2 regions of the Wansuia hejianensis genome follow, and region 2 is predicted to be linked to the other one. Evidence: predicted binding sites of a transcription regulator. Region 2 holds the regulator's gene; the other holds the start of a gene.
What was found. The regulator NrdR, encoded in region 2, represses ribonucleotide reductase genes. The targets are predictions, from matches to a motif close to CACAANATNTTGTG.

Region 1: the regulator NrdR is predicted to act here: its motif matches at 6,438-6,451, upstream of nrdD (anaerobic ribonucleoside-triphosphate reductase).

What each region holds. Positions count from the first base shown of each region.
Region 1 covers NZ_CP060635.1:3,318,729-3,326,872, reverse strand. Annotated here, with positions in the region: gene H9Q79_RS15245 (DMT family transporter) at 38-964, shown strand; gene H9Q79_RS15240 (acetyl-CoA C-acetyltransferase) at 1,135-2,322, shown strand; gene H9Q79_RS15235 (uroporphyrinogen decarboxylase family protein) at 3,039-4,064, shown strand; gene nrdD (anaerobic ribonucleoside-triphosphate reductase) at 4,203-6,338, opposite strand; gene H9Q79_RS15225 (hypothetical protein) at 6,491-6,871, opposite strand; gene dapF (diaminopimelate epimerase) at 6,868-7,704, opposite strand; gene H9Q79_RS15215 (NYN domain-containing protein) at 7,731-8,144, opposite strand, start outside.
Region 2 covers NZ_CP060635.1:1,407,124-1,415,267, forward strand. Annotated here, with positions in the region: gene H9Q79_RS06515 (uroporphyrinogen decarboxylase family protein) at 1-135, opposite strand, end outside; gene H9Q79_RS06520 (PucR family transcriptional regulator) at 273-1,808, opposite strand; gene H9Q79_RS06525 (ABC transporter ATP-binding protein) at 1,970-2,764, opposite strand; gene H9Q79_RS06530 (ABC transporter permease) at 2,764-3,690, opposite strand; gene H9Q79_RS06535 (ABC transporter substrate-binding protein) at 3,791-4,867, opposite strand; gene nrdR (transcriptional regulator NrdR) at 5,049-5,498, opposite strand; gene H9Q79_RS06545 (PRC-barrel domain-containing protein) at 5,597-5,872, shown strand; gene H9Q79_RS06550 (acylphosphatase) at 5,956-6,279, opposite strand; gene H9Q79_RS06555 (xanthine phosphoribosyltransferase) at 6,242-6,823, opposite strand; gene H9Q79_RS06560 (SPFH domain-containing protein) at 6,960-7,967, opposite strand; gene H9Q79_RS06565 (TFIIB-type zinc ribbon-containing protein) at 7,971-8,144, opposite strand, start outside.

The DNA of each region.
Region 1 (8,144 bases), 1.9 Mb from region 2:
GCCTTGTCTCCATTTTCATCTGAGGGGGATATTCGTCATGAAAGAAAAAATCTTAACGAAAGCACCTGTTGTCTGTCTGCTGACCTTCATCTGCTGTTTTCTCTGGGGAAGTGCATTTCCCTGTATAAAGATCGGATACCGGCTTTTCCAGATCTCATCCGGGGACACAGCCAGTCAGATTCTCTTTGCCGGCATCCGTTTCACCCTGGCCGGAATCCTGACCCTGCTCATCGGAAGCATCGCATCCAGAAAAATCCTGCGTCCCGGAAAGGATTCCCTGAAGCCTATCGCAGTACTTTCCATGGTTCAGACAGTCATCCAGTATTTCTTCTTTTATATCGGCCTGGCTCATACCACCGGCGTGAAATCTTCTATTATAGAGGCCTCCAGCTCCTTCTTCGCCATTCTGATTGCCAGCCTCATCTTCCGGTATGAGACTCTGACTGTCCGTAAGGTACTCGGCTGTCTCATCGGCTTCGCCGGAGTTGTCGTCATCAACCTGGCCGGAGGCTCTATGGATCTCAATCTGAGCCTGAACGGAGAAGGCTTCATATTGCTCTCCACCATCTCCTACGCTTTTTCATCCGCACTGATTAAGAAATACTCCCAACACGAAAATCCTGTCGTGTTAAGCGGCTGCCAGTTCCTGCTGGGCGGACTCATCCTGTCCCTGTGCGGAGCCTTCATGGGAGGCAGGCTGACAGCATTCACCCCGGCTTCTGTCCTGCTGCTGATCTATATGGCGCTCATTTCCGCTGTCGCATACAGCCTGTGGGGAATTCTCCTGAAACATAATCCAGTCAGCCGGATTTCCATATTCGGCTTCATGAATCCAGTCATCGGAGTTCTCCTGTCCGCCGTACTGCTAAACGAAAAGAACCAGGCATTCAGCATTTATGGACTTATATCGCTGGTGCTGGTATGCGTTGGAATCTATATTGTAAACCGCCAAAAAAAATTATAGGTTTTTGGCGAGGAGTGTGGATAACCGACCAATTGGAAGCAAATCTGAAATTCCCTTGTTTTTATATTAACAATCTGGTATGATAATTTATAGACAAAGTTACCGCGGAACTCTGAGGTATTTCGTCTTCTGACAATATGTAAATACACAAATTAAAGGAGGAATTTTACATGGCTAAAAAGATTGTTTTGGCAGGAGCCTGCCGGACTGCTATCGGTGTTATGGGCGGAGCGCTGAGCACGACTCCGGCGCCGGAGCTTGGGACTATCGTTATCAAAGAGGCTTTGAAGAGAGCGGGTCTGTCGCCGGAACAGGTGGATATGGTGTATATGGGCTGCGTGATTCAGGCGGGGACCGGACAGAATCCCGCGCGGCAGGCGGCTGTCAACGCCGGAATTCCAGTGGAATCACCGGCCATTACAATCAATGTACTGTGCGGCTCTGGACTGGACTGTGTGAATACGGCTGCAAGAATGATCCGCGAGGGCGAAGCAGACATCATAGTGGCAGGCGGTGTGGAGAATATGTCCATGGCTCCCTATGCTCTGAAAAACGCCAGATTTGGTTACCGTATGGGCAATAACCAGATTTATGACACTATGATCACCGATGCCCTGACCGACGCTTTCCACGGATACCACATGGGAATTACCGCTGAGAACGTGGCTGAACAATGGCACCTGACCCGCGGGCAGCTGGATGCGTTCGCCGCTTCCAGCCAGCAGAAAGCATGCGCCGCCATAGCTTCCGGCAGGTTTAAAGATGAGATTGTCCCCGTAGAGATTAAGAAGAAAAAGGAAACCGTTCTTTTTGATACCGACGAAGGCCCCCGCCAAGGCGTAACGGCTGAGGGCCTGGCAAAACTAAGACCGGCCTTTAAGAAGGACGGCGGGCTTGTGACCGCCGGCAATGCTTCTTCTATCAATGACGGTGCTGCCGCCGTAGTGGTTATGAGCGAAGAAAAAGCCCTGGCGCTCGGCGTGAAACCTATGGCGACCTGGGTAGACGGGACTCTGGGCGGCGTTGACCCCTCCATCATGGGAGTCGGACCTATCGTTTCCACTAAAAAGCTCTTCGCCAGAACCGGCCTGACGATTAAAGACATGGATCTGGTAGAAGCTAACGAAGCATTTGCCGCACAGTCTCTGGCCGTTGCCCACGATCTGGAATTCGATATGGAGAAGGTCAACGTGAACGGCGGCGCTATCGCATTGGGGCACCCGGTAGGAGCCTCCGGCTGCCGGATTCTGGTAACCCTGCTCTATGAAATGGAAAAGCGCGACGCCAAGACCGGCCTGGCTACGCTCTGCGTAGGCGGCGGAATGGGCTGCTCTGCAATCGTGAAACGCGAATCATAATACCGGAATAATATGAATCACATCGAATAAATGAGGCTGCCGCAAAAGCATTTTGCGGCAGCTCTTTTTTCCTGTAAGAACATGAAATTTTACTGTTTTTTTCCCATTGTAGGGTATCAAGAATTCTATAAACCTTCCAATCGGTTCTCTCGCAAATCCTGGATCTACTGCTACTCCAGATCACTTCAGCCTCCGGTATTCCCGACAGCGCCTGGCCCCTCAGGGAACGAGAAGTCGCTTCTGGGCATTCGCCAGCTAAAGTCCGGTCAGAAAGAACTGCCTTCCACCCATTTCGCGGTATCCATCCGGCCAGCTACTGTTTTGCTGCGGCGCTTTCCTTCTATTTCGCGTTTCGTGCCGATTTTATCACTGGCAGGACGCTTGATAAAATCGATCCCGTGGAAGCCCTTAAAAGTATTGAGCAAATCATTAGACACTACACATTGTAGTGTCTATCTTTCTTTTATCAGCCATTTTCATGATTTTATAAAATATGATTGACTGTCCTCTTTAACGATGTTATTCTAATTTACAGAAAGATACCTATAGAAAAACGCCATATTTCAAGGGTTATACAGAGTTTCATCTCTGTTTATTAATTGTGCCTGTGTAATGTTTTTCTTTTTTTTTTACCATTTTTCATCAATACTTGCAATGATATTTCTCTACACATTGTATATAATTTTATTAATTTATAAATCAAGGAGGCAAAAACTATGAACATGTATAATTGGATGGAACGCGTGATCTATGGACCTAAAAAACCGTTTCCTCTTCTTTCCTATCCCTGCGTACAGTATCTCTACGTCACTGTCAAGGAGCTGGTATGCAGCAGCGCTCACCAGGCTATCGGCATGAAGATGATTGCCGACCACTATGATATGCTCGCTTCAACCGCTTATATGGATCTTTCAGTAGAGGCTGAGGCATTCGGGGCTTTTACTGTCTACGGCGTAGACGAAATCCCTACGATCATCGGCAAGCTGATCGGAAACGAAGAAGAAGCTGACGCACTGGAAATCCCCCCCGTCGGCGCAGGAAGAACCGGAACAAACATTGACGCCATCCGTAAATCCCTGATGCTTATCAACGACCGCCCCGTATTCGCAGGCTGTATTGGGCCTTTTTCACTGGCCGGACGGCTTCTGAACGTCAACGATATCATGATCGATTGTTATGAAGAGCCGGAAATGGTACATAAAGTCCTTGAGAAAGCAACGACCTTCATCATCAACTACCTGCAGGAATTAAAAAAGGCAGGGGCCCATGGCGCCATCATGGCCGAACCTCTGGCGGGAATCCTCTCCCCAGATCTGATGAGCGAATTCTCCAGTTCCTATGTAAGAAGAATCGTAGAAACCATACAGGACAAACATTTTCTTCTGATCTACCATAACTGCGGCAGCGCCATCAACCACCAGGTAACACAGCTCATGGAAACCGGCTGCAAGGCTTTCCATTTCGGAGAGTCTGCCGATATGACTATGATGCTGGAAAAGCTTCCGAAAGATTATCTGATCCTCGGAAATATCAGCCCCTCAAATGGCTTTAACAATAACACCCCTGAGGGAATCAACCTGATGACCCGGAGACTTCTGGAACAATGCGGCCACCATAAGAACTTTGTTATATCTTCAGGATGCGACATACCGCCTAATACAGATTTGGATACCATAAGTTCTTTCTTTGATACGGTAGAATCTCACTACTATATGCAGCATTTGTGGGATATGGTAGGATAATTCAGCTTAAATGGGGCCCCGGTGCAACCGGGACCCCATTTAATTTGTCTCTGTTTCTTATTTATATATCATTCATCCGCAGACAGTTCTCAGCACGGGCCAAAATCAATTCTGCCTTCTGTCCTTCCATACTGTTACTTACATCGATTTCCTGTCGGCAATCTCCGCCATTTTTGCACTGTTGAGGCGGGTGTCACCGTGAACGCGGCTGTAGGACAGATATCCGTTCATCCGGTCAATCTTCGTCAGATTGCTGGAACCGCAGACAGGGCAAACATCCATTTCCAATTCCTGATGGCCGCAGTCGTCGCAATAGGCCAGGGAAAGATTAACCCCCTCATAAAAGCCTTTTGCCATGGCGCGGCGGATCAGCGTACGGATAGCGCTTTTATTGTAGCTGACCGGATAACGGACATACTGGATTTTCCCTCCGTTCAACAGCTCCCAGAATCTTCCCTCCTTATCCTGCTTTTCGATTGGAGTAATATCCTCCGTCACATGGCAGTGGAAGGAGTTACTCACATACGGCCTGTCAGATACATTATGGACGATTCCGTACATTTTACGGAACTGTTCAATCTGAAGGCCACACAGAGATTCCGCCGGAGTCCCGTAGATTGCATACAGGATACCATCCTCTTTCTTATATTCCGCGATTTTCTGATTGATATACCTCATAACCTCCAGTGCAAATTCACCGTCTTCCGCAATGGATTTGCCATTATAGAGCTCCTGCAGCTCATTCAGCGCCGTTATTCCGAAGGACGCTGTCATGGGCTTCAGAAGGGGACGTATTTTATCTGATGGCTTCAGATGGCCTCCATAAAATCCGCCTTCGCAATAAGCCAGCGGGTTCGTAGACGCCTTCATCTCTCCCAGATAATCATAAGTCCTTCTGTGCAAGTCGCGGATCATCTCAAGATAAAAATCCAAAACTTCATAAAAATCCCTGTTCTCCGCCTTCGCCTTGGCCAAGATCATCGGAAGGTGCAGAGAGACTGCCCCTATGTTAAACCTGCCCACAAAGACCGGCCGATCCTCTTCATCTGCCGGTTCCATGCCGCCACGCTCATACCAGGGGCTCAGGAACGCCCTGCAGCCCATGGGGCTGATGACGCGGCCGTACTTTTGGTACATGCTGGAAATATATCCCTCTCCGCTCATGGACAGCCAGTCCGGATACATGGTTTTTGCAGAGCAATCCACACCCGCTTCAAAGACATCTTCACAGGAAGCGCCCGGACCATGAATCGCCTCATCATATAAAAATACAATCTTTGGAAAAAGCACCGGCTTGCGGAAGCCTTTCTTACCCTGTCCCTCTTTATGTACTTCCAGAAGAGAAATAGAAATCATTTTTTCAAAAAGCCCTGTTCCCAGCCCCATTGTTACCGTTACAAACGGATAATCCCCCCGGGAAGAGCCAACGGTGTTGAGCTTATACTCTATTCCCTGCCAGCCCTGGTCACATTCTCTCTTGACCTTATCCATGGCGTATTCCACAGCCCGCTCTTCTCTTCCGTTCCAGCTTTCATCAGAATATTTCAGGAATTCGGCCACGTATTTATCATAGCTTTTCTGAGCATAGGGAGCCAGGATTTTATCAACCTCCGGCACTGTAAAACCGCCATACTGCTGGGCGGCCGTGCTCAATATGATGTCTCCCATCACGTCAAATGCCGTATCCAGCGTCTTTGGCTCGTTATACCAGACATTTCCCATCTCAAACCCGTCCTTCAGCACGCTGGCCACGTCGAACAGGCAGCAGTTCATGGTATCCAGACGGGCCGACTGGTCATGAATATAGATATAACCGTCTTTACACGCCTGCAGCTCGTTCCGGTTCATAAAGAACTTGCGGTAGAGTTCTTTATTCAATTCATTGAAGATCAGGCTCCGTTTCGTCGCAACCAGGGCGCTGTCTGTGTTGGCATTGCTCTTGTCTCCGATATAGCGGATGGACTGGCTCTTTGTGTAGACTTCATCCATCATATGAATAAAATCCACCTTATAATTCCGGTAATCCCGGTAGCTTTTCGCGACAGCCGGGTTTACGCGGTCCAGGGCGCCTTCCACAATACAATGCATATCTTCAATGGGTATCTCCTCTTTATGAAGAGATTCAGCCTGCTCTTTGGCAAACTGACAGATAAAATCCTGTTCGGCCGCTGTAAAAGCATAGAGAATTCTTTTAGCCGATTTGTTGACAGCCCTGACAATCTTAGCGGCGTCAAAGGGTTCTTTTGTCCCATCTTTCTTAATAACGTAGATCATAACCTCTCCTTTTTAACTCCATCTGCGCCCGCGATTCAGCAGAGCACAGCTGCATTTTCCAATATGTGGTGTATTTATGTTCGTTTTATCCTCTGCAGACACAACATATTGTATCATCCTTCACCCTAAAAGGAAAGCTTTTTTTCAGCCTGTCAGCCAAAAATCATTTCAAACAGAAGCGGCCCCAGAGTAAACAGTAAAATAAAAATAAATATAATAACGCCCACCCAGCCGTTCCTCGCCGCCTGCTGTTGGCGGCTCCCTACACCGCCCCGGAACGGGGCGCCGTCAGGCCTGCCCTGTCCGTTATTCTGCGGCGCGTACGTCTGTACAGGCGGTCTCTGCTGCCCATAGCCCATCTGCTGGCGCGCGTATTCCTGCTTATCCCCGGCGGACATGTGGTCTACGTGGTCACGCCTATTTTCATTCAGATGATAAAAATTACGGTTTTCCTGATAGGGCATTCCGCATTTCTCACACCGCCCCTCTACGATATTCCCATCGCAGACACAACATTTCTTTATCACACTCATAAGTTGATTTCTCCATCAAATACCACAGCGGCAGGGCCGGTCATAAATACCAGGTTCTTCTCACGATCCCATTCCACCTGTAATGTCCCTCCCAGCAGCTTTACCGTCACCTGGTTTCCCTTCACCACACCGTTCAGCACAGCCGCAACGGCAACCGCACAGGCGCCCGTTCCGCAGGCCAGCGTTTCACCGGACCCACGTTCCCACACCCGCATCTGAACTGTCCTGTCATCCAGCACCTTGACAAATTCCGTGTTAATCCTGTCCGGAAATCCGGAATAGTGTTCAAACAACGGGCCTATTTTCTCAAGCTCCAGGCAGTCCGTCTCTTCCACAAAAACTACCGCATGGGGATTGCCCATGGATACCGCTGTATACCGGTATTCCTCCCCTCCGATCTCAACAGGCCGGCCGATCACCTGCTCTGCCTCAGATAGCACAGGTATTCTGGAAGCTGTCAGCTCAGGCGCCCCCATATTGACTCTCACTTGTTCCACCCGGCCGTCTTTTACCATCAGATCCAGATATTTTACGCCGCTTTTGGTATCTACGCTTATGCTCGTTTGATCCGTAAGGCCGTAATCATATACATACTTCGCCACGCAGCGGATGCCGTTACCGCACATAGCTCCCGATGAACCATCCGCATTGTACATATCCATCTCAAAATCCGCCTTCTCCGAAGGTTTGATCAGGATCAGTCCGTCAGCTCCTATGCCGAAATGGCGGTCGCTGATCCTCCTGGAAACCTCTTCCGGGTGTTCCACCGTCTCCTGGAAACAATTCACATAGACGTAATCATTCCCACATCCATGCATTTTCGTAAATTTCATATCCCGCCCTCCTGTCTGCTCAATGATTATCTGCTGACCTTCTCGCGCCTGGTCTCCCTGACGCGGAAATAAATCTGCTTCTGGCTGTTCCCATCCGATATTTTATTAATCTCATAATCCCCCAGCGATTTGATAAATGGAGTCAGCTTTGAATACCCGAAATTCCTCACATCAAAATCCGGCAGCCGTTTCGACAGCTGGTCCCCCAGTTTCCCAGAAAAAATCCATCCGTCGTCATCTGAAAACTTCTCTATGATCGAATTGATCGTGATTTTAATCTTCTCCTGGTCCTTCTGCGGCTTGGTCTTTTCTTTCACTTCCTTCGGCTTGGCTAACGGCTCCGACGCCTCCTCCTGACGCTTTTCAAACAACAGGTCCAGATATTTAAACTGATTACAGGCGGAAATAAAAGGCTGGGGAGTCTTGCTCTCTCCCATGCC
Region 2 (8,144 bases):
GATATAACAGCTGAAATAATATTTATTTAGCAGCGGCTCATTAATAACGAATTCAAAAGGTTCGTACCCATTGACAAGACGTTCCGGCTTTCCGCCTTTTACCAGTTCCATGTAATTCTCTCTTGCAGTCAGCATAATTAGTCCTCCTAAAATCTAATTCGCACTGTTCCCAACGGATTCCCGCTCTGGGAATCTCTGATAGGTTGCATTATAATATAGGAGCATATTTTCTGTAAATTCTGCAAATAGATGAAGTTACGGAACTGTACATACTACATTTTATAGCATTCCGTTACCAGTTTCAGGATTTCAAAAGAAATCATCAGGTGCAGACAGGTTTCATAATTATCAAAATCTATTCCTGTCAGCTGCCTGATCCGGTCCAGACGGACAAGAAGAGTTGTCCTGTGTACTTCCAAAAGTTCGGCCGTATGTGTGATGCTGTGCCGTTCCCTCAGGAACACTCTGAGACTCTCCAGCAGATGGGTTTCATTTTTACTGTCATAATCCTGCAGAACGGTTATCGCCGGATGGCAGACCTGCTCTGCCTGCAGCTCTCTGGTACATTGTTCCATCAGATAGGGCAGCACATATTTTGGAAAGGAATAATACCATTTTGTGCTGTCCGTGCGTTCCCCGATCAGCAGCACCCGTTCAGCCTCCACACAGTATCTGTGCAGACGGCTGAAATCGTCAAATACATTGCTGATTCCCGCTTTGCACAGGGTCTCCCGCAAAAAATACGGCAGATTTTCTTCATACACACTGGCACTGTTCTCAGACCTGCTCAGATTCCTGATGCATATAAACCGGTCTTTCTCTTCTACCACATAGCAGTCATGAAACAGCTTCCGTATCTGTGCTTTATAATAGGCCATGCCAACGCCGCCGCTGACTCCTTCCTGAAACTGGAAGAGAATCACCTGGTAATGATGGCTGATCTCCCAGTGATACCGGCTCAGCACACGGCGGATATCCCCTGCATTCACCTTCACACCTTGCAGCAGCCCGCAAATCATCTCGTACATCTCTCTCCCACTCTGAAGATATTGCCCCTGCCCGAAGTAATCCTCATATACATCAGAGACACATTCCCCAAAATCCTGTATCAGCCTTCTCACTCCATGGGCTTTCTCGTGGTTTTCCGTACTGGCCAGCAGCCTCGCCTGATACTGCCCGTCGCTTTTAAAATTATAGCAGTAATACCAGTCTTGATAAGTATTATAATACAGAAAAACATCATCATATTTAGCCGCTTCTTGAAAATCCTCATCAGCCACCAGCTCGTTCACCATCCCAAGCGTTACCATTCCCTGGCCGTCTACCCAGGAATTAAACTCCTCAAAACGGGAGGAACTTCCCACAATCCTCATGGACTGAGTCGCTATGCAGCCCGTCAGCTTATAGACTTCATCCAGCGTATCCAACAACTCGCTCAGGCTTTCCTTCTTACGTATCTGAGTACCCAACCGGATATACCATTGATAATACCTGTTAAAAACCTGCTGTACATATCCCATAATCTCATGCACCCCAATGCTGCCTGACATGCAGATCCAGTACAACTCCTGTCCCTCCAGCTCCTCTTCATCCAGCCATCCTGCACAGAGTATAAATTTTCTTCTCCAGATGGTCAGATCCCGCAAAAGCCTCTCCTTCTCAACAATATACAGTACCCGGTTCTGGGGCAGCCCCTTTTCCCACAGCTCATAAGAGTCTATTTCAAAATCCTGATCCACTTCAATGTTGGTACGAATTGTAGTATCCAAAGAAAGTGAATATATAACAATACCAGCCGTAATATTCATAGATTCCTCCATCTGACATTCAGATTATTCCTACTATTTATAGTACCACATAGCGTCGTATATTTCCATACTCGCCAATCTCACGAACAAAAAAAGTGCGACATGAAAAATCATGTCACACTCTTTGATATATGGCTTGTTGTTCCTTCGTTCGTTAATGTTCAATTCAGCATCATTCTGTCATTGGCGAATTCTTCACCGGCCGCCTGCTCGAATTTCTCCAGCAGCTGGGAGACTTCCAAATTCTTTTTTTCTTCGCCCGCCACATCATAGATCACTCTTCCGTCATGCATCATGATCAGGCGGTTGCCCATCCGGATGGCATCCTTCATATTGTGGGTGATCATCAGCGTAGTCAGATGGTTTTCCGCGACAATCTTCTCCGTCAGCTCCAGCACCTTGGCCGCTGTCTTGGGGTCAAGTGCCGCTGTATGTTCATCCAGGAGAAGCAGTTCCGGCTTCCGTAGCGTCGCCATTAGGAGTGTCAGTGCCTGACGCTGTCCGCCTGAGAGAAGGCCGACCTTACTGGTCATCCGGCTTTCCAGTCCCAGTCCCAGTGTTCTCAGTGATTCCTGGTATTTCACCTTCTCATCCTTCGTGATCGCCCATTTCATCCCGCGCTTCAAGCCCCTGCGGTATGCCAGGGCCAGATTTTCTTCTATCTCCATGTCTGCTGCTGTTCCCATCATGGGATCCTGAAACACACGGCCCAGGAATCTGGCCCGTTTATGTTCCGGCCAACGGGAAATATTCTCGCCGTTTAGAATGATTTTCCCCTTATCAATGGGATATACACCACAGATCATATTCAGCATGGTGGATTTACCGGCGCCGTTGCCCCCGATGACGGTAACAAAATCACCATCCTTCAGAGTCAGATTCAGCCCGCACAAGGCTTTCTTTTCATTGACAGTACCTTTATTGAAGGTCTTTTCAACATTTGTCAGCATCAACATCAGCGTTCTCCCCCTTCTGTATAGGCACGTTTAATCTTCCATTTCTCCAGGAGCACCGGTATTGCCAAGAATACTGCCACAACGATCGCAGAAATCAGCTTCAGGTCATTGGCATTCAGCCCAAGCCACAGCACCACCTGCAGCACCAGATAATAGATCACGGCTCCCAGGGCAACTGCCAGAAGCCTAGTGGCAAAGTTCTTGCAGATCTTCCCGAATACCACCTGTCCGATGATAACAGCGGCCAGTCCGATTACAATAGCACCACGCCCGGCCTGTACGTCGGCAAATCCCTGGTATTGGGCATAAAGTCCGCTGGCCAGAGCGACAATTCCGTTGGAAAGCATTAGACCCAGTATTTTACAGAAATTAATATTAATACCCTGGGCACAGGACATTCTGGGATTGGCTCCTGTGGCCCGGATAGAGCATCCCAGCTCCGTACCAAAGAACCAATAAAGCACTCCGATCAGCAGTATAATGATGAGAGCCGCCACCACCAGCGTATTTTTATAAAAGGGCACTCCTTTGATATAGCGGAGAGAGACCAGCAGATCATATTTATCCACGCTGATCGCCATGTTCGACGCGTTGCCCAGAATCCGCAGATTAATCGAATACAAGCCCAACTGGGTCAAAATTCCCGCCAGGATCGCCGGAATTCCCATGGCTGTGTGCAGAATCCCCGTCACGAATCCGGCCAGCATTCCCGCCGCAAAGGCACACAGCAGCGATACGCCCACCGAATGCCCGTTTACCATCATAACGATACAGACGGCCCCTCCGGTCGCCATCGTACCGTCCACGGTCAGATCCGCAAGATCCAGGATCTTATAAGTAATATACACGCCGATTGCCATAATGCCCCAGATCAGTCCCTGCGCGCAGGCACCGGGCAGAGCATTTAAAAGATTTACTATCTCCACAACATTTCCTCCCTTGTACGCCAGCAAAGGCTGCTGCATCTGTTCCAATGCAGCAGCCCCAACCGGCAGTTCTGTCAAATCATACTGCCGACAGCATTTATTAACCTTCTATCGCTTCGTAATCATCCGGAACGGTGATATTCAGTTCTTCACATCTGGCCGGAACATATTTTTTCGTCACGTTCGGCGCGGATTCGATGGGCATTTTGGATATATCTTCGCCATCCTGCAGAATCTGTACCGCCATCTCTCCAGCCTTGTAGCCGATGTCATAGTAGCTGATGGACAGAGTCGCAACGCCGCAGCCAGAACAGATACCTTCTTCGCCCGCAATGATCGGAATTCCAGCAGGCAGGCAGACGTTGTTAATTACTTCCGTATTGGAAGCAGATGTATTGTCAGTCGGGACATAGAGCACATCACATTCAGATGTGGCGCTGGTCGTTACGGCTGCGATATCGTTAGAATCCGCAAAGGTATAATCCTTACACGTATAGCCGTATTCTTCAAGATATGTGCGGATCGTATCGGCCTGGTATTTGGAGTTCGCCTCTGCCGAACAATACAGGATTCCCACATTCTTGGCATCCGGAAACAGCTCGTTCAGCATGGTCGCCTGATCCTTCAGCGGAGCCAGATCGCAGGTTCCGGAAATATTAGTTCCGGTCACGCCGGTCCAGTCATCGATATCCAACGCGGTCGCATAATCAGTGATGGAGGTCCCCAGGATCGGGATCTCGCTCGTCGCCGCTTGTGCTGCCTGAAGAGACGCTGTCGCGTTGGCCAGAATCAGATCCACATCCGAGGATACGAACTGGTTCATGATCGTCGCGCAGGTCGCTGAATCTCCTGACGCATTTTGTTCGTCAAATTTCACATTGTCCTTGCCGAGCTTTTCCACCAGAGCATCCTTAAATCCCTGAGTGGCTGCGTCAAGGGCTTCATGCTGCACTAACTGGCAGATGCCGATATTATATACGGTACCGTCGCCCGTCTGTTTTTCTTCCGAACTGCCGGAGCTGCTGGTTCCTGTGCTTCCGGAGCTCTCCGACTTGGATTCCGTCTTGGACTCTTCCTTCGATGAGCCGGAAGAAGCGCTTCCTGCTCCGTCAGACCCACAGGCTGCCATCGATGCCGCAAGCATCAACACTGTCACAAAAGCTATTGCCTTTTTCATAATGATTCCCTCTCTTTTCCTTCCAGTATTACGATTAAGCGGAGCGGCACTTTAGTGCTTTAAACCGTCATCTCACTCAATGCTAAAATTGTATCTCATATTACACCTTTTGTCAAATCTTATTTGGTCTAATTTAGTCTTTGCCGCCGCTTTTAAAGCATTCAGAGATAAAAAGGCAATTTTATTTAAGGATCTTTTTCAGTTCGTCCATAAAGGTATTCACGTCCTTGAATTCCCGGTACACAGATGCAAAGCGCACATAGGCCACAGGGTCCAGATCCTTCAGATGATTCATCACGAGTTCCCCGATGACTGTGCTGGGTATCTCCTTCTCTTCCAGATTGAAGATCTCTATCTCCACCTGGTCTACCAGCTCATTGATCTTCTGCACCGGAACCGGCCGCTTGTGACAGGCTCTGAGCACTCCGCCCTCGATCTTGGAGCGGTCATACTGCTCCCTGTTCTGATCCTTCTTAATTACGATCAGGGGAATTGTCTCCACCTTCTCGTAAGTAGTAAACCGTTTCCCGCACTCATCGCACATTCTGCGGCGCCGGATGGCGTTGTTATCCTCCACCGGACGCGAGTCCACCACCCTTGTATTATCCTGGTTACAAAATGGGCACTTCATATGATTAACCTCACTTCTTAAATATGCGGATTTCTTTTTCCAGTATAAAGTCTAACCCCCTTCAAGTCAATCATATACTAGAAAAAAAGGACTTTTTCATGCGCCTAATTGACCTGAAACAGAAAGAAGTCATCAACATCTGCACCTGTTGCTCCATCGGCTGTCCCGCAGATGTGGAATTCAACTGTATCACCGGCCGGATCACTGCGCTGATCGTTCCCGGCCCTGCAAAATTCTGCGGCATTCTGGGACGTGAAAAGGACATCATCATCCCCTGGGAGTGTATCTGCCAGATCGGAGATGATATCATCCTCGTCAAAATCCCCGAAGAACCGCCGCCTCCGCCTCCGCCAAGGCCTCCACGGAATCCATAACGCAACATCCTTTGAACAGAAGAACGCTCCGCCCGGCTCACCGGGAGCCGGCGGAACGCTCTTCTGACTTTTTCATTTCTTCATCACCGGATGTGAAAGCCTGATTCCTTCTGCAGCTCCATCCGCGTCTTCCGGATCTCTTCAATCCAGACAGCCTCCGAACGCGCGGCCATATCCAGCATCTGGCCGATAACATCCGGCGGTCCCTGAACCTCCAGCTCCACCGTATCATTCCAGCAATTCGTCACCCATCCGGTCAGCCCCAGGGCATTCGCCGCATGGCTCACCCGGTAACGGAAGCCCACTCCCTGCACCCGTCCGGATACGATCATATGGTAACGGACATGTTCTTCCATCTTCAGACCCTTCTCACTGTTCTCGGAAGAGGATGGTCCCAGTCTCATCATCCATGCTCTCGATGATCGCCAGGGACTCCACGCGGATTCCGTCTTCCCGAAGCATCCTGCCGCCAGGCTGCTGGCCCTTCTCAATAGCGATCCCCACGCCTTCGACGGTCGCTCCTGCACTCTGGATCATGTCGATCAGACCGCGCACGGCACAGCCGTTGGCCAGGAAATCGTCAATGATCAGCACATGGTCTGTGGGCTGAATATATTTTCTGGAAACAATCACATCATAGACCCGTTTATGGGTGAAGGATTCTATCTTTGTTGAATAAACCTCTCCGTCTATATTAATGCTCTGTGTCTTTTTCGCGAATACCACCGGCACCTGGAAATGCTGCGCCACAATGCAGGCGATCCCTATCCCGGACGCCTCAATCGTGAGAATCTTATTAATGGGACGGTCCGCAAAAAGCCGTTTGAATTCCTTTCCCATTTCGTTAAACAGCTCCACATCCATCTGATGATTCAGGAAGCTGTCTACCTTCAGCACATTCCCGCTCTTTACGATTCCGTCTTTTCGAATCCGTTCTTCCAAACTCTTCATCTCTAGCTCCAACCTTTACATTTCTTTGATTCAATTCTTATCCGGCACCTCCAAAGAGTGCCGCCGCGCCATCCGTTCCCGGAGGCAGCAGGCCGGAATCCCATGCCCGCATGGATATCCAGCTGCTGCCCGGGAGTCAGGAACGTATCAGCTTTATCCCACAGTTCGGACAGAAATTAGCTCCCTCTGTCTTAATTCCGCAATTCGGGCAGAAATTCGGCACGCTACCGCCGCTCTGGCCGGACTGCTGTCCTGCCGGAGCTGGGTTTCCCTGTGGATTCTGGCCGCCGAATACTGATGCCTGCTGCATCTGGCTGGCCATCTGCTGCCCCATAGCCATCCCCATTCCCATGCCGGCCATGGTACCGGCCATGCTGCCGGCTGATCCGCCGCCGTTGGACACAGCGTCTGTCATCGCTGCCTGCTGATATCGGCCCATATCGCCGATCATGCTCTGAGAAGCAACCTTCTCAGCCATTCTCTGTATTTCCTCCGGATAGCTGACATTGGAAATTACAAAGCCCGCGATCCCAATTCCTATCTTCAGCATCTCCATATCCAAATCTTCGCAGATGCCCCGGGCAATGTCAAATGCATTGGCCTGCAGATTGAACATATCCTTGCCTTCTCTTACGATCCACTTCATCAAAAGCTGATCCAGTATGGATATAACCCGTTCTTTCACATCGTCAATTGTAAACTGCTGCCGGATTCCCGCAATTTTATCGATCAGGACTGCGTGGTCAGCCACCTTACAGTTAAACGTACCAAAAGCCCGGACCGGCATCCCCCCCGGCAGCCCCGGTGCAGGGATATTGATCGCATTCTTTGTGCCCCATTTCACTGTTAACTCCTTTGTGTTGACAAACAGCACTTCAGCACGGATACCGCTGTTAAATCCGAACTTAAATCCCTTCAGGGAAGACAGGAACGGGATGATCTCTGATTCAATATCAAAGCTTCCCTCATCCTTAAAAATGCCTTCCACCCTGCCATTATACAGAAAGACCGCATCCTGGCCCGGCCGGATGATCAGCCGGCTGCCCTTCTTGATCTCCCGGTTGCCCCATTTCCAGAACAGGACGTCATCCCGGTACTCCTCCCATTCAACAACATTCGCAAATTGATTTCCAAATAGTCCCATCTATCATATCCTCCTGTCCGGCCATTCGTATGCCATACCGGAAGCTACCGGCGCCCACTGTTCACGGCTCTCTTCAGCCGCGTCAGCCATCCAATCTGCTTCCTGCGCAGCAGCCACCTGGGGAAGCGCGCCCGGCAAAGCTGAGGAGCTCTGAAGCTCATCTCCCCACATCAGCAG